One region of the Micromonospora lupini genome, then DNA from elsewhere that is predicted to be linked to it. Evidence: riboswitches for the same ligand, from Rfam matches in the RefSeq annotation. Region 1 holds a riboswitch; the other holds the start of a gene.
What was found. A riboswitch is a leader RNA that binds a small molecule or an ion and turns the genes downstream of it on or off. The one in region 1 is predicted to bind cobalamin.
Positions count from the first base shown of each region.

Region 2: another riboswitch for cobalamin. It lies ahead of OOJ91_RS00965 (CbtB domain-containing protein); the one in region 1 lies ahead of cobN (cobaltochelatase subunit CobN).

Region 1 is NZ_JAPENL010000001.1:1,060,886-1,071,032, forward strand. It holds gene cobI (precorrin-2 C(20)-methyltransferase) at 1-32, opposite strand, end outside; gene OOJ91_RS04925 (cobyrinate a,c-diamide synthase) at 29-1,384, opposite strand; gene cobO (cob(I)yrinic acid a,c-diamide adenosyltransferase) at 1,378-1,989, opposite strand; gene OOJ91_RS04935 (VWA domain-containing protein) at 1,989-4,250, opposite strand; gene cobN (cobaltochelatase subunit CobN) at 4,247-7,915, opposite strand; cobalamin riboswitch at 8,176-8,352, opposite strand; gene OOJ91_RS04945 (hypothetical protein) at 9,427-9,762, opposite strand; gene OOJ91_RS04950 (RNA polymerase sigma factor) at 9,928-10,147, shown strand, end outside.
Region 2 is NZ_JAPENL010000001.1:219,210-229,356, reverse strand. It holds gene OOJ91_RS00985 (FadR/GntR family transcriptional regulator) at 1-666, shown strand, start outside; gene OOJ91_RS00980 (family 43 glycosylhydrolase) at 1,097-2,926, shown strand; gene OOJ91_RS00975 (ribonucleotide-diphosphate reductase subunit beta) at 3,075-4,070, opposite strand; gene OOJ91_RS00970 (ribonucleoside-diphosphate reductase subunit alpha) at 4,109-6,490, opposite strand; cobalamin riboswitch at 6,645-6,863, opposite strand; cobalamin riboswitch at 7,017-7,157, shown strand; gene OOJ91_RS00965 (CbtB domain-containing protein) at 7,193-7,396, shown strand; gene OOJ91_RS00960 (CbtA family protein) at 7,387-8,157, shown strand; gene OOJ91_RS00955 (histidine phosphatase family protein) at 8,154-8,765, shown strand; gene OOJ91_RS00950 (GH92 family glycosyl hydrolase) at 9,352-10,147, opposite strand, start outside.

The DNA of each region.
Region 1 (10,147 bases):
GCGTCGGCGCCCTGCCGCGCGTCGGCGTTCATCGGCACGCCTCGACCAGCCGGCGGGCCGCCGCGGGGTGGCCGGCCCAGTGGGTGTGCAGGTAGGAGGCGTGCACACGGCCGGCGACGAAGCCGTGGTCCGTGCCGTTCCAGCGCCACGCCGGCCGCTCGCCGTGCCCGGGGTCGGTGGTGGTGCGGTGGAACTCGTGGCCGCGTACCGGATCGCCGGCGCGGGCCACCGGGCTGTCGGTGACCGCGGTCGCCTCGCGGTAGCCGAGGGTGAGCCGGCCGGTCATCCGGGCGGTCAGGTCCAGCCGACCGCACATCGGTACGCCGTCCAGGGTCCGCCCGAGGTAGAGCAGCCCGGCGCACTCGGCGACGACCGGCCCGTCGAAGTCGGCCAGCTCGGCGCGGAGCGTGCCGTTGCCCGCGAGGGCCTCCGCGTACGCCTCGGGGAAGCCGCCACCGATCACGACCGCGCGCGTGCCGGCGGGCAGGGCCGGGTCGCGCAGCGGGTCCACTGTGACGACGTCCGCGCCTGCGGCGGTGAGCAGTTCGGCGGTCTCCGCGTACGAGAAGGTGAACGCCGGACCACCGGCGAGCGCGACGCGTGGCCGCTCGACGCCGGCCGGCCCGCCGACGGCGGTGATCGGGTCCCACGCCGGGGTGGTCAGCGGCGGGGCGCTGCGTGCCAGGTCGAGGACGGCGTCGAGGTCCACCGTGGCCTCGACCAGTTCGGCGAGGGCGGTGACGATCGCGACCGACTCGGGTGCCCGCTCGGCGACCGGGACCAGCCCGAGGTGCCGGGCCGGCGCGGCGACCTCGGCGGCGCGGGTGACCGCCCCCAGCACCGGTACGCCCACCTCGGCGAGGGCGTCGCGCAGCAGCGTCTCGTGCCGGGGCGAGCCGACCCGGTTGAGGATCACCCCGCCGATGCGTACCGCCGGATCGAAGGCCGCCATGCCCAGCGTCAGCGCGGCGGCCGAGCGGCCCTGCGCGGTGGTGTCCAGCACCAGCACCACGGGCGCGTCGATCAGCCGGGCGACGTGCGCCGTGGAGGCGAAGTCGCGGCGGCCCACCGCGCCGTCGTGCAGGCCCATCACCCCTTCCACGACGGCGATGTCGGCGGGCGTCGGGACGCTCGCGCCGTGGCGCAGCAGGGCGACGATCCGCTCGGGCCCGACCAGGAACGGGTCGAGGTTGCGGCCGGGCCGCCCGGCGGCGAGGGCGTGGTAGCCGGGGTCGATGTAGTCCGGGCCTACCTTGTGCGGGCTGACCGTCAGGCCGCGACGGCGCAGCGCGGCGAGCAGCCCGGTGGCGACAGTCGTCTTGCCGTGGCCGCTGGCCGGCGCGGCGACGACCAGCCGGGGCAGCGCCCAGGTCGCGCTCACCACTCGATGCCCTTCTGGCCCTTCTGGCCGGCGTCCATCGGGTGCTTGACCTTGGTCAGCTCGGCCACCAGGTCGGCGGCGGCGACGAGGCGCGGGTCGGCGTCCCGGCCGGTGATGACGACGTGCTGGAAGCCGGGGCGGTCGGCAAGGGTGGCGACGACCTCGTCGACGTCCACCCAGCCCCACTTCATCGGGTAGGTGAACTCGTCCAGGACGTACAGCCCGTACCGCTCGGCGGCCAGGTCGCGCTGGATCTGCCGCCAGCCCTCCAGGGCGTCGGCGGCGTGGTCGGCCTCGCCGCCGCGCTGGATCCAGGACCAGCCCTCGCCCATCTTGTGCCAGGCCACCGGCGCGCCCTGGCCGGTACGCTCGTGCACCTCGCCGAGCGCCCGGAAGGCGTTCTCCTCCCCCACCCGCCACTTGGCGCTCTTGACGAACTGGAAAACCCCGACCGGCAGGCCGGCCGTCCAGGCCCGCAACGCCAGCCCGAAGGCGGCCGTGGACTTGCCCTTCATCTGTCCGGTGTGGACGATCAGCAGTGGCCGGTGCCGCCGCTGCCGGGTCGTCAACCCGTCGGCAGGCACGTGATTCGGCTGTCCCTGCGGCATCAGGCGGCGCTCCTGTCCGGCGAGGTGGCAGGGCCGGTCGAGACCTGGGCCACGTCGTTCAGTTGGTGGTGGGGGGCTTGCAGTTGAGTTGCCAGGCGGGCGGCCAGGTGCAGGCGGACGGGGCCTGTTTCGCAGTCGACGACCACGCAGGGCGCAGCCGTCGCGGCCAGCACCTTCGCCGCTGCCGCCGCCCGGTCCAGCGGGCGGGTGCCGGCGGTGGCCCGGCCGTCGGTGACGACGAGGACCAGAGGGCGGCGCTTCGGGTCGCGCAGGCGCTCCACCCGCAGCAGATCCACGGCGGCGAGCAGGCCCTCGGCCAGCGGCGTACGCCCACCCGTCGGCAGCTCGGCCAGCCGGGTCGAGGCGGCCAGCACCGACGAGGTGGCCGGCAGCAGCGTCCGCGCACCGGCACCCCGGAAGGCGATCACCGCGACCTTGTCCCGCCGCTGGTACGCGTCGGTGAGCAGGGCGAGGACCGCGTCCTTGACGGCTGTCATCCGCTGCCGGGCGCCCATCGAGCCGCTGGCGTCCACCACGAACAGCACCAGGTTTCCCTCGCGTCCCTCGCGAACCGCCTCCCGCACGTCGTCCGGGCGCAACCGCAGCGGACCGGCCAACCGTCCCCGCAACGCCTGGTGCGGCGCGGCGGCGCGGATCGTGGCCGGCAGGTGCAACGCGCCGACCCGGCCCGCCGGCACCCGGGCGCCTGTGGTGCGCCCCCGCCCGGTGCGGGCACGCGAACGCCGGCCGGGCACGCCGTCACCGACGCCGGGCGCGGTGAGCAGCCGGGCCTTCAACCCACCCCGGGGTACGGCCGCCGGCTGGGACTCCCCGCCGCGGGTCGGGTCGTCGTCACCGGTCGCCGATTCCCGGCCCCCGCGCGGACGCGAGTTCTGCCCGTCGTCGCCCCGGTCGCCCGGCTGGCGCCGCGACCAGCCATCGTCGTCGCCCGGCTGTCGCTGCGGCCACCCGTCGGCACCGTCGGGGCCGTCGGTGCGCCCGTCTGGGCCACTGCCGTCGCGCGCCGCCGAGGGCCCGGCCGACCCGGGTGCACCCCGCTCGGCCCCGTCGCCGCTGCCGTCGCCACTCGGGCCGCCGTCACTCGGGCCGCCGTCACTCGGGCCGCCACCACTCGGGCCGCCGCCACTCGGGCCGTCACCGCCGGCCGGGCCACCGCCCTGCGGGCCCCCGTCGTCCGGGCCACCGTCGTGCGGGCCGCCGTTGTCGTCCGAGTCGTCGGGGTGCGCGTCCTGGGCGCGCTGCAACGCCTCGTCGAGGCGCTTGGAGTCCAGGCCCGGGGTGTCGAACGGGTCGCGGCGGCGGCGGTGCGGCAGGGCGAGGCGGGCGGCGACCCGGACGTCGTCGATGGTGACCCGGTCCCGGCCGTGCCACGCGGCGTGCGCGAGGGCGGTCCGTGCCGTGACGATGTCGGCGCGCATGCCGTCCACGTCGAACTCGGCGCACACCTCGGCGATCTGCCGCAGCGCGGCGTCCGGCAGGCGTACCCCGGGAAGCCTGCGGCGGGCGGCGGCCACCTGCGCGGCGATCTCCGCGTCGGCGTCGGCCCAGCGGGCGGCGAAGCCGGCCGGGTCGGCGTCGGCGGCGAGCCGGCGACGCACCACCTCGACCCGGACCGCAGGATCCCGGCTGGCGCCTACCTCGACGGTCAACCCGAAACGGTCGAGCAGCTGCGGGCGCAACTCCCCCTCCTCCGGGTTCATGGTGCCGACCAGCAGGAACCGGGCCGCGTGGCTGACCGAGACACCCTCACGCTCGACGTGGCTGCGGCCCATCGCCGCCGCGTCGAGCAGCAGGTCGACGAGGTGGTCGTGCAGCAGGTTGACCTCGTCGACGTAGAGCACCCCCCGGTGGGCGGCGGCGAGCAGACCCGGCTCGAAGGCGCGTACGCCCTCGCCGAGGGCCTTCTCCAGGTCGAGCGATCCGACGACCCGGTCCTCGGCGGCGCCGACCGGCAGCTCCACGAGCCGGGCCGGGCGGGTCTCGGTGGCGGCGTCGGCCGGATGCGGACCGTCCGGGCAGGCCGGGTCCGGCTCGGCCGGGTCACAGCCGAAGCGGCAGCCGGCGACCCGGCGCACCGGGGGTAGCAGCGCGGCGAGGGCCCGCACGGCTGTGGACTTGGCGGTCCCCTTCTCACCCCGCACGAGGACCCCGCCGATCGCCGGGGACACCGCGTTGAGCAGCAGCGCCAACCGCATGTCGGCCATGCCGAGCACCGCGCTGAACGGGTAGGTGACGCTCATGCCCGGTCCTCCAGGTCGCCCTCGCTGGCCAGGTACGTGTCCCGGAGCCGGTCCAGCGTGGCCGGCTCCGGTTTGGCCCACAGCCCCCGGTCGGCGGCCTCCAACAGACGCTCGGTGATGCCACGCAGCGCCCACGGGTTGGACTGCTCCAGGAACTCCCGGGTCGTGTCGTCGAACAGGTACGCGGCGGCCAGGTGCTCGTACATCCAGTCGTCGACCACGCCGGCGGTGGCGTCGTAGCCGAACAGGTAGTCCACGGTGGCCGCCAGCTCGAACGCGCCCTTGTAGCCGTGCCGGCGCATCGCGGCGATCCACTTCGGGTTGACCACCCGCGCCCGGAACACCCGCCGGGTCTCCTCACCCAGCGTGCGGGTCCGCACGTCGTGCGGCATGGCCGAGTCACCCACGTACGCCTGCGGTGACGAGCCGGTGAGGTGCCGGACCATCGCCACCATCCCGCCGTGGTACTGGAAGTAGTCGTCGGAGTCGACGATGTCGTGCTCCCTGGTGTCCTGGTTCTTCACCGCCACGGCGATACGGGCGAAGGAGCGCTCCATGTCGGCGCGCGCCTCACGCCCGTCCAGGCCCCGGCCGTACGCGTAGCCGCCCCACACCGCGTACACCTCGGCCAGGTCGGCGTCACTGCGCCAGGTCCGGGCGTCGATCAGCGGCAGCAGGCCCGCGCCGTACGCCCCGGGCTTGGAGCCGAAGATCCGGGCGGTGGCCCGCCGCTCGTCGCCGTGCTCGGCGAGGTCGGCGGCGACGTGCGCCCGCAGGTAGTTCTGATCGTCCGGCTCATCGAGCGCGGCGACCCGCCGCACGGCGTCGTCCAGCAGCGCCACGACGTGCGGGAACGCGTCGCGGAAGAAGCCGGAGATGCGCACGGTCACGTCGACGCGCGGGCGGCCCAGCTCGGCGGTCGGCACCACCTCGACGCCGGTGACCCGCCGGGACCGCTCGTCCCAGACCGGGCGGCAGCCCAGCAGCGCGAGCACCTCGGCGATGTCGTCGCCCTGGGTGCGCATCGCGCTGGTGCCCCACACGGTCAACCCCACCGAGCGGGGGTACGTGCCGGTGTCGGCGAGGTGCCGGGCCAGCAGCGAGTCCGCGAGGGCCACTCCGACGTCCCAGGCGTTGCGGCTCGGGATGGCCTTGGGGTCGACGGAGTAGAAGTTGCGGCCGGTGGGCAGCACGTTGACCAGGCCCCGGGTGGGTGAGCCGGACGGGCCGGGCGGCACGAACCGGCCGTCGAGCGCGCCGAGGGTGTTGGTCAGCTCGTCGGTGGTGCGCGCCAGTCGGGGCACCAGTTCGGTGGCCGCGAAGCGCAGCACGGCGGCGGCGTCCGGGATCGGCTGCCCGGTCACCTCCACGACCACCGCGTCGACGACGCCGGCATCCCAGTCCAGGGTCTCCATGCCGGTGACCAGCCGTCGCGCGAGGGCCTCGATCAGGTCGACGGCGTCGGCGGCGGTGCCGGCCGGCCCGTCGACCGCGTCGGTCAGCGCGACCGGCAGGGCGATCCGCTGCCCGGGCGACGCGAGCAACTCCTGCTCGTCGAGGCCGTACGCGGCGGCGAGGGCCTGCCGCAGGCCGGGCAGGGCGTGTTTGCCGCCCCAGATCTGAGGGGCGCGCAGCACGGCGAGCACCAGGTTGATCCGGGGCTCGCCGGTCGGCGCGTCGGCCAGGATGTGCAGCCCGTCGCGGATCTGCACGTCCTTGACCTCGCACAGGTACCCGTCGAGGTGCAGCACGAAGTCGTCGAAGTCGTCGGCGTCGGGCATCGCCTCGGCGTGCAGGTCGTGGTGCAACTCGGCGGCGCGGACGAGATCCCAGATCTGGGCCCGCACGGTGGGCACCTTGGCCGGGTCGAGCGCCTGCACGGTCGCGTACTCGTCGAGCAGTTGCTCCAGCTTGGCCAGGTCGCCGTACGTCTCGGCGCGGGCCATCGGCGGCACCAGGTGGTCGATGACCACGGCGTGCGCGCGGCGCTTGGCCTGGGTGCCCTCGCCGGGGTCGTTGACGATGAACGGGTAGACAAGCGGCAGGTCCGCGAGGACCGCGTCGGGCGCGCAGTCGGCGGCCAGGCCGAGGCCCTTGCCGGGCAGCCACTCCAGGGTGCCGTGCTTGCCCAGGTGCACCACGGCGTCCGCGCCGAAGCCGCCGTCGGTGACCGGCGCGGCCAGCCAGCGGTACGCGGCCAGATAGTGGTGACTGGGCGGCAGGTCCGGGTCGTGGTAGATGGCGATCGGGTTCTCCCCGAAGCCGCGGGGCGGTTGGATCAGCAGCACCACGTTGCCGAAGCGCAGCCCGGCGAGCACGATGTCGCCGCCCTCGGTGTACAGCTCGCCGGGCGGCTCACCCCAGTGCTCCCGCATGCGCTCGCGCAGCTCGGTCGGGACCTGGTCGAACCAGCGCCGGTACGTCTGCCCCGGTATCCGTGCCTCGGCGGCGGCCAACTGCTCCGGGGTGAGCCACTCCACGTCGTGACCACCGGCGGCGATCAGCGCGTGGATCAGCGCGTCGCCGTCCTCGGGCGGCGGCGCGTCACCCAGGTCGTAACCCGCCTCGGCGAGCGCGGCGAACAGCCGGACCGCCGAGACCGGGGTGTCCAGCCCGACGGCGTTGCCGACCCGGGAGTGCTTGGTGGGGTACGAGCTGAGGACGACGGCGACCCGCTTGTCGGCGTTGGGCACGTACCGCAGCCGGGCGTGGCGCACCGCGATGCCGGCCACCCGGGCGGCCCGCTCGGCGTCGGCGGCGTACACCGAGAGGCCGTCCGCGTCGATCCGCTTGAACGAGAACGGCACCGTGACGATCCGGCCGTCGAACTCGGGGATGGCCACCTGCATCGCCGCGTCCAACGGGGACAGCCCGGCGTCGCTGCCGGCCCACTGCTCGCGGGTGCTGGTCAGGCAGAGCGCCTGAATGACTGGCACGTCCAGGGCGGCGAGCGCGCCGACGTCCCACGCGTCCTCGTCGCCGCCCCCGGACGCGTCGGCGGCGACCGCGCCGCCGGCGGCGAGCACGGTGACCAGCAGCGCGTCACAGCGGGCGAACAGCCCGAGCGGGCCGGCGCCGGCGGTCAGGCCCCGCAGCGAGCCGCAGAAGATCGGCAGCGGGTTGCCCCCGGCCTCCCGCACGGCGTCGGCCAGGACGTCGACGAACGCGGTGTTGCCGGCGAGGGCGTGCGCCCGGTAGAAGACGATGCCCACGGTGGGCCGGTCCGGGTCGGTCGGGTGCTCGCCGTGCACCCCGTAGGCCGGGGTGGGCGCGGGCGGGGCGAACCCCTCGCCGGTGAGCAGCACGGTGTCACCGAGGAACCGGGCGAGGTGCCCGAGGTTGTCCGGCCCGCCCTCCACCAGGTACGCCAGCGCCTGGGTGACAACTCCGGACGGCACGGTGGAGACGGCCATCAGCTCCGCGTCGGGCACCGTCTCGCCGCCGAGCACGACAGTCGGCACGCCGGTGGCGAGCACCGCGGCGAGGCCGTCCGGCCACGCCTGCCGACCCCCGAGCAGGCGTACGACGGCGAGGTCGACCCCGTCGAGCAGGGCGGGCACCTCGTCGGCCGCCACCCGTGCCGGGTTGGCGAGCCGGTAGTCGGCGTCACTGGCGCGGGCGGCCAGCAGGTCGGTGTCGGCGGTGGAGAGCAGCAGAACGCGCACGGCAGGCTCCGGACGGTAACGTCGGCGCGCTCGCGGGAGCGGCCTGGCGACGTGGGATGGGCGCAGGGTTCAGCGGAGGCCGCGATCCGGCCCGCTCACCGGCGAGCGGCCGGGGACGACGGGCGGCGCGGTCCGGAACTCAGCGGTGAACGGAGTCGATGCCGATCGCGGCGACGACACGGCCGCCGTGCGGGAAACGGCAACCGCCGTCGATGATGGAGACGCCAAGCGTCATCGGGTCCTCCTCGGGTGTCCACGCCCTGGGGTACGTCCCGACGGCCGAAGTATCCTGGCTTCCGGATCGACGCTCTCCCCCGGCCTTCCAACCGCAGACACACGGCCGTGACTCGCGAGGGGGGATCGCTCCCCGGTGACAGTGGCGGGACCGCGTCGGATTCGCACCGACTTCCTTCACTGCCGTCAGGCCGCGAATGCTGCCACACCCGTCCACCGCCGGTCAACGCAGGTCCCGGCGTCGCCGGCCGCGCTCACCTGCTCCGGAGCGGCAGCGCGACGAGCCGCACGCCACGAGCCCCACGCCACGCGCCGCACGCCTTGAGTCGCACGCCACGCGCCGCACACCATGAGTCGCACGCCATGCGGCGCGTGCACACGTTGCCACGCGGAGGCTCGGCGATGCCGACGGTGCGGGGGAAGTCGACCGGCGGCAGGACGCTCCCGCAGCGGGGAGGGTGAGGGTCACTCGGCCCCTGTGGAGCTGATGTCGTAGACGACATCGCCCTAACTCTCCCTCGCTGACCCCGCTCCCTGACTCCCGCTCCCTCACCCCCGCTCCCTGACCCCGCTCCCTCACCTCCGCTCCCTGACCCCGCTCCCTCACTCCGCTCCCTGACCCCGCTCCCTCACCTCCGCTCCCTGACCCCGCTCCCTCACTCCGCTCCCTGACCCCGCTCCCTCACTCCGCTCCCTGACCCCGCTCCCTCACTCCGCTCCCTGACCCCGCTCCCTCACTCCGCTCTCTCACTCCCGCTCCCTCACCCCCCCTGACCCCCGCTCCCTCACTCCCGCTCCCTCACTCCCGCCCCTGATCCCCGCTCCCTGATCCCCGCTCCCTCACTCCCGCTCCCTCACCTCCGCTCCCTGACCCCGCTCCCTCACCTCCGCCCCCTGACTCCACTCCCTGACCTCCGCTCCTCACTCCCGCTCCCTGCCGTGAGCCCCGATCACCTTGACTCCCGCTTCCCGACTCACGCCCGCTGCCGCGAGCCCACCCGCTTCCTGACCCGCCCATCGCACCCGACACGTCCACCGCACCCGAGCCTTTCTGAGGCGCACGCCAGTCGGTCGGTTCGCTTCCACGGCGATGTCGTCAACCGCATCAACTCCAAAGGCATCGACCACCACCCGCCACCCGCAAAGGGCCGAGCGGTGCTCGCCTGCGCGCAGGGCAGCCGGCTCCGGGCGCCACCCCGATCAGCGGGCATGGCCGCTCCAGCCGATCAGCGAGCGCGGCCGCTCCAGCCGATCAGCGGGCGTGGCGCTCCAGCCGATCAGCGGGCGTGGCGCTCCGGGTGGGCGCGGTTCCACACCCGCATCCGCTCCGGGTAGCCGGTGCGGGCCGCCTCGTACAGCGGCACCGCGTGCTTGCGGGCGATGGCGCCAGCCGCGCGGGGGGTGCCGGTGCGGCGGCGGATCCACTCGCCGTCGTGGGCGATCGCCACCACGGTGGTGTCGGTCGCGGTGGTCTCCGGTTCCAGGTAGAACTCCACTCCCCGCCGGCTGGCGACGAACGCCTCCAGCGCGGCGAGGTCGTCCCGGGTGGCCTCGCGGTCCAGCTTGGTCGGGGTCGCCCCGGCGCCCCTTGACCGCCTGTTGAACCAGCTCATGCCCAGCCCCTCTCCTCGGACGCCCCTCCAGTTCAGCACCGATTCCTGGCAATACGCTGCACGCCGGGTGGGAGAAATCTGACTCGCCGGACCCGGTGGGCGGAACCCGCGGCACGTGGGCGGTGTCAGCACTGTGAGGAACCGGAGGTCTCCCTGGACGACGACGTGCTCGTCACCCGCGCTCGGGCCGGTGACCTGGAGGCGTACGACCTCCTGGTCGCCCGGCACACCGCGTCCGCGCACCGGACGGCGGTGCTGCTCGGCGCGGGCTCCGACTCCGAGGACGTCATCCAGGAGGCGTTTGTGAAGGGCTACCGCAAGCTGTCCCGTTATCGGGGAGAGTCGTCCTTCCGATCCTGGCTGCTGGCGATCGTCGCCAACGAGA
Region 2 (10,147 bases), 840 kb from region 1:
ATCGTGCGGGGAGTGCACCCCTCGGGCACCCCGCTACCCCCCGAGCCGGTGCTCTGCGAGACCTTCTCGGTGAGCCGGACGGTCATCCGGGAAGCGGTGAAGATCCTCCAGGAGAAGGGGCTCGTGCAGGTCCGCCAGGGCAGTGGCACGCTTGTCACCTCGCCCTCGGCGTGGGACATGCTCGACGAGCTCGTCCTCGCGGCGACCATCGCCGTGGACGACACCCTGGCGATCCTCGACGATCTGGTGGTCACCCGACGGGTGCTGGAGTCCGACATGGCCAACGTGGCCGCCCGACTCGCCGATGAGGAGACCATCGATCGGCTGCGTGCCCAGGTGGACCGGATGGACGAGCTGGTGGACGACCACGTCACCTACCACGAGCACGACCGCGCCTTCCACGACACGGTGATGCAGGCGTCCGGCAACCGCATCGCCCGGGGTGTCGTCCGGTCCCTGGAGAGCCAGGTCGTCAACACGGCGCGATACATGGGCAAGACCGAACGGGCCCTGTGCGTGGCGTCGAACCAGGGGCACCGACGCATCTTCGAGCGCATCGCCGCCCACGACCCCGACGGCGCGGCACAGGCGATGTTCACGCACATCACCGAGGCGTGGCTCGTCCGGCGCAGCGGGCCGGGCAGCCCGACGCGGCTGCAGCGCTGACGACCGGCGCCGCAGCACTGACGACCTGGCCACGAGTCCCGCGCGACCCGGCTCCGACGGGCCCGTGACGGCGGCACGGAAATCCAGGCTCGTCCATCGCTTGAGAATGTTAGCGATAACAGACTACCCTCAGGCCGCAGAGGCGAAGGGCACGCTTCACCGCTCCACTCGATCCGCCGAGGTCGATGGAGTCGCGCATGACCAACGCCCGCTGGTGGGTGTCCGGGCCTCCCTCAGGGACGTTGACCACCGCCGTCGAACAACGGCGGGCCGCCGCGCGCGGGAGCCATGGTGGACACCCGATGCCTGCCGCCGTTCCCGCGGCACGGCCACCACCGAGGTCCCGAAGCGACATGCAACGACACGCGGCGCCCCGCCGGTGAGACCGGCGGACCGTGCCCGCCCGTCGTGACCCACCCTGGAGGTACCGATGCACCCCACACCGCCACCACGGACGAAGAACCGGCTCCGACGCGGCATCGCCTGGCTCGTGAGCGTGCTGCTCATCTCGACGCTGGCGCCGGCCACGGCCGCCCACGCGGACAACCCAATCGTTCAGCACATCTACACCGCCGACCCGGCTCCGCTAGTGCACGACGGACGGGTCTACCTCTACACCGGCCACGACGAGGACGGCTCGACGTACTTCACCATGAAGGACTGGCGGGTGTGGTCGTCGGCCGACATGGTCAACTGGACCGACCACGGCTCACCCCTGAGCCTCAACACCTTCAGCTGGGCGAGCGCCAACGCGTGGGCCGGCCAGGTCGTCGCCCGCAACGGCAAGTTCTACTGGTACGTGCCGGTGACCGCCCGGGCGACCAACTCGATGGCCATCGGCGTCGCGGTCGCCGACAGCCCGACCGGGCCGTTCCGGGACGCCATCGGCCGCCCGCTCGTGGGCAACGGAGAGATCGACCCCACCGTCTTCATCGACGACGACGGCCAGGCGTACCTGTACTGGGGCAACCCGAACCTGTGGTACGTCCGGCTGAACGCGGACATGATCTCCTACAGCGGCAGCGCCACCAAGATTCCGCTCACCACCGCCGGGTTCGGCACCCGGACGGGGAACGCGAGCCGGCCGACCCTCTACGAAGAGGGCCCGTGGGTCTACAAGCGCAACGGCATCTACTACAACGTGTTCGCGGCGGAGTGCTGCTCCGAGTTCATCGGTTACTCGACCGCGACCGGCCCGACCGGACCCTGGACCTACCGAGGGACTGTCATGCCCCGCCAGGGTGCCAGCTTCACCAACCACCCCGGAGTCATCGACTTCAACGGCGGCTCGTACCTCTTCTACCACAACGGAGCGTTGCCCGGCGGCAGCGGCTACACCCGTTCGGTGGCCGTGGAGAAGTTCACCTACAACACCAACGGCACCATCCCGACGATCACCATGACCACGACGGGCGCCCCCCAGATCGGCACCCTGAACCCGTACGGGCGGCAGGAGGCCGAGACCATCGCCTGGGGCTCCGGCATCGAGACCGAGCCGGCCAGCGAGGGCGGGATGAACGTCGGGTGGATCGAGAACGGGGACTACATCAAGGTCAAGGGCGTGGGCTTCGGTACGGGCGCGACGTCCTTCTCGGCCCGGGTCGCGTCGGCCACGTCCGGTGGCACGATCGAACTGCGCCTCGGTAGCCCCACCGGCACGAGGGTGGGCAGTTGCGCGGTGCCGGGCACCGGCGGGTGGCAGACCTGGCAGACCGTCTCCTGCCCGGTCAGCGGCGCGTCCGGGACCCAGGACCTGTACCTGCGCTTCACCGGCGGCAGCGGCAACCTGTTCAACCTCAACTGGTGGCAGTTCCAGGCCGGCGGCACCACGACGCCCACGCCGACCCCCACCGCGACCTCGACGCCCACCCCGACGCCGACGCCGACCCCGACGCCCACCCCGACGCCCACTCCGACGTCCACCCCCACCCCGACGCCGACCGTCCCGGGTGGGCAGTCCTGTGCGGTGACCAACACAGTTGTCAACACGTGGCAGGGCGGATTCGAGGGGCGGCTGACGGTCACCAACTCCGGGGCCTCGGCGCTGAGCGGGTGGCGGGTCACCTTCACCCTCCCCAGCGGCCAGACGGTGTCGCAGGTCTGGAACGGCGCCCTCACCCAGACGGGCACCCAGGTGACCGTCGCGAACGCCGCCTACAACGGGCAGCTCGCGCCGGGAACGTCGACCACCGCGGGCTACCTGAGCACGAGCGCCACCAGCAGTCCTCCGACCATCACCCCGACCTGCTCCCCCGCCTGACAGTCACCCCACCCCAAGAACACCCCCACCCCACCCCCACCTCGCCCGCCGCCGACGTTGATCATGAAGTTGGTGCCCCTGATACGCCGATAGGGGAGCAACAACCTCCTGGTCGACGGGGTGGGGAGGGGGTGGGGTGGGGGTCCTCCTAGAAGTCGTCGTCGAAGGCCACAGTCCCGGTCACCCCCACCTGGTACGCCGACACCCGCCGCTCGAAGAAGTTGGACAGCTCCTGCACGTCCTGCAACTCCATGAAGGCGAACGGATTGGCGGACCCGTAGTGCGGGGCGATCCCGAGCTGGGCGAGACGTCGGTCGGCGACGTGCTGGAGGTACTCCCGCATGTCCGCGAGGGTGAGACCGGGCACGCCCTGGCCCACCAGGTCCTCGGCGAACTGGACCTCGCACTCGACGGCCTCGGTGAGCATCTGACGGACCTGGTCGGCGAGATCGTCGTCGAACAGGTCGGGCTCCTCGGCGCGCACGGTGTCCACCACGTCGAACGCGAACGCCATGTGCATGGACTCGTCGCGGAAGACCCAGTTGGTGCCGGAGGCCAGGCCGTGCAGCAGGCCGCGGGAGCGCAGGAAGTAGACGTACGCGAACGCGCCGTAGAAGAACAATCCCTCGATGCAGGCGGCGAAGCAGATGAGGTTGAGCAGGAACGCGCGCCTGTCGTCGGAGGTCCGCAGCTCTCGCAACTCCCCCAGTGAGTCGATCCAGCGGAAGCAGAACTCGGCCTTGCGGCGGATCGAGGGAATGTTCTCGATGGCGGCGAAGGCGGCGAACCGCTCGGTCTCGTCGGGCACGTACGTGTCGAGCAGGTTGAGGTAGAACTGGACGTGCACGGCCTCCTCGAACAGCTGCCGGGACAGGTAGAGGCGGCCCTCGGGGCTGTTGACGTGCTGGTAGAGGTTGAGCACCAGGTTGTTGGCGACGATCGTGTCGCCGGTGGCGAAGAACGCCACCAGGCGGCTGACCAGGTGCCGCTCGGCCGGCGACAGCTTGTCCAGGTCGGCGAGGTCGGCGTGCAGGTCGACCTCCTCGACCGTCCAGGTGTTGCGGATCGCGGCGCGGAACCGGTCGAAGAAGTGCGGGTAGCGCATCGGGCGGAGGGTGAGGTCCATCCCGGGGTCGAGCAGCATGTGCGTGGTCCTCGTGTCGGTAGTGGTGTCGGGAGCGGTCACTGGCACGCCTCGCACGACTCGGGGTTCTCCAGCGAGCAGGCGAGCGACTCGGCGTCGACGGCGACGGCGAGGGGTGCGACGGCGACGGGTGCGACGGCGCTGACGGTGGCCTGCTGGATGCGCGTGGCGGGGCGCGAGCGTAGGTAGTAGGTGGTCTTCAGCCCGGTCTTCCAGGCGTACAGGTACATCGAGGAGAGCTTGCCGATAGTGGGCGAGGCAAGGAACAGGTTCAGCGACTGGGACTGGTCGATGAACGGCGCGCGGGCGGCCGCCAGGTCGATGAGCGCCCGCTGCGGCAACTCCCACGCGGTGCGGAACAGCTCCCGCACGTCGGCCGGCAGCTCGGTGACGTCCTGCACCGACCCCTCCGCGCGCCGGATCGCCGAACGGATCTGCTCGGTCCACAGGCCACGTGCCTTCAACTCGCGGACCAGGGCCGTGTTGACCTGCAAGAACTCCCCGGACAGGGTCTCGCGCTTGAACAGGTTGGACACCTGCGGCTCGACGCACTCGTAACAGCCGGCGATCGAGGCGATCGTCGCGGTCGGCGCGACCGCCACCAGCAGGGAGTTGCGCAGCCCGTACGCCCCGACCCGCTGGCGCAGCGCGGCCCAGCGTGCGGTCTGCGTACCGTCGACACCCCACAGGTCGGGCTGGAGCTGGCCCCGCGCGGCCCGGGTCTGCGCGTACGCCGGATGCGCGCCGAAGTCGCGCGCCAGGTCGGCGGAGGTCTCCAGCGCGGTCAGGTACAGCTCCTCGCTGATCCGGGTGGACAACTCTCGCGCGGCCGGCGAGTCGAACGGCAGCCGCAGCGCGAAGAACACGTCCTGAAGGCCCATCAGCCCGAGACCGACAGGCCGCCAACGGGGGTTGCTCGCCGCCGCCTGCGGTGTCGGGTAGTAGTTGATGTCGATGACCCGGTCGAGGAACGTCACCGCCGTCCGGACGGTGGCGCGCAGGCGCTCCCAGTCGATGCCGCCGTCGGCGACGTGGGCGGCGACGTTCACCGAGCCGAGGTTGCACACGGCGGTCTCGGCGTCGCTGGACACCTCGATGATCTCGGTGCACAGGTTGGACAGGTGCACCACGTTGCCCGGCTCGGCGGTCTGGTTGCACAGCCGGTTGGCCGCGTCCTTGAACGTCATCCAGCCGTTGCCGGTCTGGGCCAGGGTTCGCATCATCTTGCCGTACAGCTCCCGCGCCGGCAGTTGTCGCACGTAGCGGCCCTGCGCCTCGGCGGCCCGGTACGCGGCGTCGAACCGCTCCCCCCACAGGTCGGGCAGCTCGGGCACCTCGTCCGGGTCGAACAGCGACCACACCTCGTCGGCCTCGACCCGCCGCATGAACTCGTCCGGGATCCAGTTGGCAAGGTTCAGGTTGTGCGTACGCCGGGCGTCCTCGCCGGTGTTGTCCCGCAGTTGCAGGAACTCCTCGATGTCCGGATGCCACGGCTCCAGGTAGACGCAGGCGGCGCCCTTGCGCCGGCCACCCTGGTTGACCGCCGCCACGCTCGCGTCCAGGGTGCGCAGCCACGGCACGATCCCGTTTGACTGCCCGTTCGTGCCGCGGATCAGCGCGCCCCGGGAGCGGACCCGGGAGTACGCGAGGCCGATGCCGCCGGCGAACTTGGACAGGTTGGCGACCTGGGCGTAGCGCTGGTAGATCGAGTCCAGTTCGTCGCGCGGCGAGTCGACGAGGTAGCACGAGGACATCTGGGTGTGCCGGGTGCCGGAGTTGAACAGCGTCGGCGAGCTGGGCAGGTAGGCCAGGCTGGACATGAGCCGGTAGAAGTCCACAGCCTCGTCCGGCGTACGGGACAGACCGCAGGCCACCCGCAGCAGCCAGTACTGCGGGGTCTCCAGCACCAATCGGCTGGTGGGGTGGCGCAGCAGGTACCTGTCGTAGACCGTGCGCAGGCCGAAGTACTCGAATCGGCGGTCGCCGTCCCGGTCGATCGCGTGGTCGAGGGTCGCGGCGTGCGCGGCGACGAACGCGGCGGTGTCGTCACCGATCAGGCCCTCGGCGTGGCCCGCCCGGATCGCCGCGCTGAACGAGGTGACGCCCTGCCGGCGTACCTCCCGCTCGATGTGGCTGGCCAGCAGCCGGGCGGCGAGGCGCGAGTACTGCGGCTCCGTACCGATCATCTCGGCCGCGGTCTGGATGGTCAGCCGGTCCCGTTCGGCAGTCGTCGCGCCGTCGTACAGGCCGCTGATCGTGCGGGTCGCCACCCGCAGCGGGTCGACGTCGGGCAGGTCGTCGGCCCAGCGCTCGACAGTGGCGACGAGCGTGCGCACGTCCGCCGGTTCGCTGCCGCCGTCGCGTTCGCGGACCTGCGACGGCGTACGCCGGAGGGCCGTGTCGCCGCCGGCCGGGGTCACCTCGGTAACTGTCACCACTCACTCCTCGCGAGCTTGAGGACCTGAAGGCCCTCGGCGCGAGGAGGCCGACACCGGCGGACGCCACGCCGACGGGGCGCGGATCCGGAAGGCGTCGGCCGTCCCACGCGGCCTCGGACCACCGCCCACCCGGATGCGGGTACGCGGCGCGCTGGCAGGTCTTCGGACTCGCGGGCACGACCGGGGTCGCCCGGTCACCTACCGGCCGTCGCTTCCCAGGCCAGATGGCGGCCCAGTGCTGATGACGGCTGTCGTTCCCACTCACCGCTGCGGGGCAGTCCCGGACTTCCACCGGGTTCCCTCTTGCGTCGGCCACCCTGGGTTGAGTGACCGAACCAGCTGCGGTCGACACCATATATAGGGGCGACCACGTTTGTCACACCCCACATGTCGGGGCCGGGCGTGTCGCGCTCATCCGTGACGGCAGTCGTCGATCCGCCGGCGCGCGCAGGCGAGCGAGCGTCGGCGGCGTCGTGATCGGACCCCGCCGCCGGCTTGACCGAGGAGAACCGGCACCGATACGGTCGACCCACTATCTGCGGCGACGCGAGGGAAGCCGGTGAGAATCCGGCGCGGTCGCGCCACTGTGAGCGGTCCCCGACCCCGGGGGCCGCGAGCCAGGACGCTCGGTCGTCCGCAGCCTTGCGATGGGGACGCGTCATCCCCGAGGAGGTTCGTGCACGCATGTCCAGTTCCACGTCCAGCCAGCCGCTGGTGCACCCCGCTGCCCCGACCCGTCTCCTGTGGACGGTCCTGGCCACCGTCGCCGTGCTCACCCTGCTGGCCTATCTCGTCGCCTTCGACCAGGGCGCGGTCTCGCGCAGCGGGATGTACCTGCACGAGCTGATGCACGACGGCCGGCACCTGCTCGGTGTCCCGTGCCACTGAGCGGCGCCGGCACCGCACCCACGTTCGTCACGGTTCTCCTGCGCGGGCTGCTCGCCGGCCTGGTGGCCGGCCTGCTCGCGGGAACGTTCGCCTACGTCGTCGGCGAACCACACGTCGAGGCGGCCATCGCCATCGAGGAGGCGGCGTCACACGCCGAACCCGCCACCGGCGGGCACCAGCACGACGAGGAAGCCCTGGTCAGCAGGAACGGCCAGCGTGGTGGGTTGTTCCTGGCCACCGCGCTGTTCGGCACCGCGATGGGTGGCCTGCTGGCCACGGCGTACGTCCTGCTGAACCGGCGGCGGCGGACTGTTGACGACGGGCGGTCCGGGCTGCTGCTGGCCGGCGGCGCGCTGCTCGGCGCGGTGATCGTGCCGTTCCTCAAGTACCCGCCGAACCCTCCGGCCGTCGGCGACCCGGCCACCATCAACCAGCGCACGGTCACCTACCTGCTGCTGGTGGTTCTCGGGCTGGTGGCGGTCTGGTCCGGTGCGCTGGGCTACCGGTCGGTCGGCGCACAGGCGCCGGTGTGGCAACGCGCCGCGGCGGCGGTCGGCGGTTTCCTGCTTGTCACAGGCGTGGCCTACGTGGTGCTGCCGTCGTTCCAGGAAGTCCCGGGTGACTTCCCCGCCACGCTGCTGTGGAGCTTCCGACTCGCCTCCCTCGGCACCCAGGTGGTGCTGTGGACCGGGATCGGCCTGCTCTTCGCAGCCCTGATGCACAGGCAGCGCGCGCTCGCCGACGCACGACTGGCCGGGTGAGCGCCACCAGCCTGCGGCTGGTCGCCCACGGTCACACCGCCGCCCTGCGGCGGGCCCGGTTCGGCGGGGACGACGGACTGGACGAGGGGGGCCGACGCGCCGCCCTCGCCCTGCCCGGGCTGGACCGGCGGGCGTCGTCGAGCGACACCGACGCCTGCCTGTCCAGCCCCGCCGTGGCGGCCGTCCAGACCGCGTACGCCCTCGGCCTCGCGCCCGCCGTCGAGACGGCGCTTGCCGACTGCGACTACGGCGACTGGACCGGCCGGTCGCTTGAGGAGGTTGCCGCCGCGCAACCCGACGCCCTGCACGAGTGGTTGTCCACCCCGGACGCCGCGCCGCACGGGGGCGAATCCGTCGCCGGCCTGCGCGAGCGCGTCGGCCGGTGGCTCGACGGACAGCGCGGCCTCGGCCGACGGGTCACGGCCGTCACCCATCCGCTCGTGATCCGGGTGGCGGTCGTGCACGCGCTGGGCCTGCCGCTGGCGACCTACCGGCAGCTGGACGTGGAGCCGTTGGCGATCGTCCGGCTCACCGACCACGGCCGGCGGTGGCAGCTCCGCCTGAGCGCGCCACCGGGATCCGCGGCGGCGACACCGCCGAACCGGTGACAAGGGCCGGGAGCCGCCCCTGTAGAGCTGCCCCGGACGTGGGGCAGCGGCACGGACGGCCCTTGACGGACGCACTGGCCTGACGGACGGACGCCCCTCGCGGACGGCCCTCGCGGACGGACCTCGCGGACGCGCCTCGCGGACGGACCTGGCGGACGGACCTCGCGGGCGGCCCTCGCGGACGCGCCTCGCGGACGGACCTGGCGGACGGACCTCGCGGGCGGCCCTCGCGGACGGACCGCGGAGCGGATGAACCCGTGAGCGGTATACCGCAGAGGTATGAATATGACTCTGCGGTATACCGGCCAAGGGCGACAGTGCCGTGCCGGCGGCGCGGATCGGCCGCGCCACAGCGCGGCAGGCACGCCAGCAGCGTCCGTTCTGCAAGCCGGGCCGCACCACGCGCGCTGCCCCGGCTGCCAGCGGATCGGCCCCGCGACGGGCGGGCCACGACGCGCGGACCACGACGCGCGGACCACGACGGACGAGCACCGAGGCCGGACGGCCACCGTGGCTCGATGGGGCCCGTCGCGCCGACGTCGGGCGGGCCGTGGAGCACGGCCCGCCCGACGGTGTCACCTCCGGCTCACCTCGCGCCGGTGACGGTGAACGGTGCGGACACCGCAGTCGCCGAGGTGACACCGGACAGCGTCACCCGTGTCGCGCCCGGCTGCGCCGAATCCGGAACGCTCACGGTCGCGCCGGCGACGACGCCGTCACCGTTGGCGCGCACCGTGCCGACCCCACGGCCGTCGCCGAAGCTGACCGTGATCGCCTCGTTCGGCGCGAACCCGGAGCCGTCGACCGTGATCGACGTACCGCGTGGTCCGGACGTCGTGGGCAACGACACGCGCGGCTGGTAGGCCGGGCTTCCCGATCGCGAGGTCACCTGCACGGTGGCCGTCGCCTGCGTACCGGAGGAGGCGCCGGTGGCGCGGACGGCGTACCTGCCCGGGGGCGTGTCCCCCGCCGTCGTGACGGTGGCGCGGACCGTGCCCGTCGCGGACGCCGGGACCGTCACGCTGCGCGTCGTGCCGGCGGCCAGGACCACAGTCACCCGTTCCCCGGCGGCGAACCCGCTGCCGTCGACAGTGACCGCGTCACCGGCGGTGACCGGCTGGGTGCCGGACACCGCGAGTGCCGGCTGGCGCCCGGTACGCCGGACGGTCACGGTGAACGTGGCGGTGCTGCTCGACAGCGTGTCCCACGCGGTGACGTGCACCGTGTAGGTGCCCTCCCTCGCGTAGGTGTGCTGGCCGCTCAGCGCCCCGGCCGCGCCGACCGTGACGTCGGCGGGAACCGTCCCGTCGCCCCACTGGACACGGGCGTGGTAGCCGGTGAAACCGGGTACCCCTCCGGTCACCGAGCCGAGGTTCGCCGCG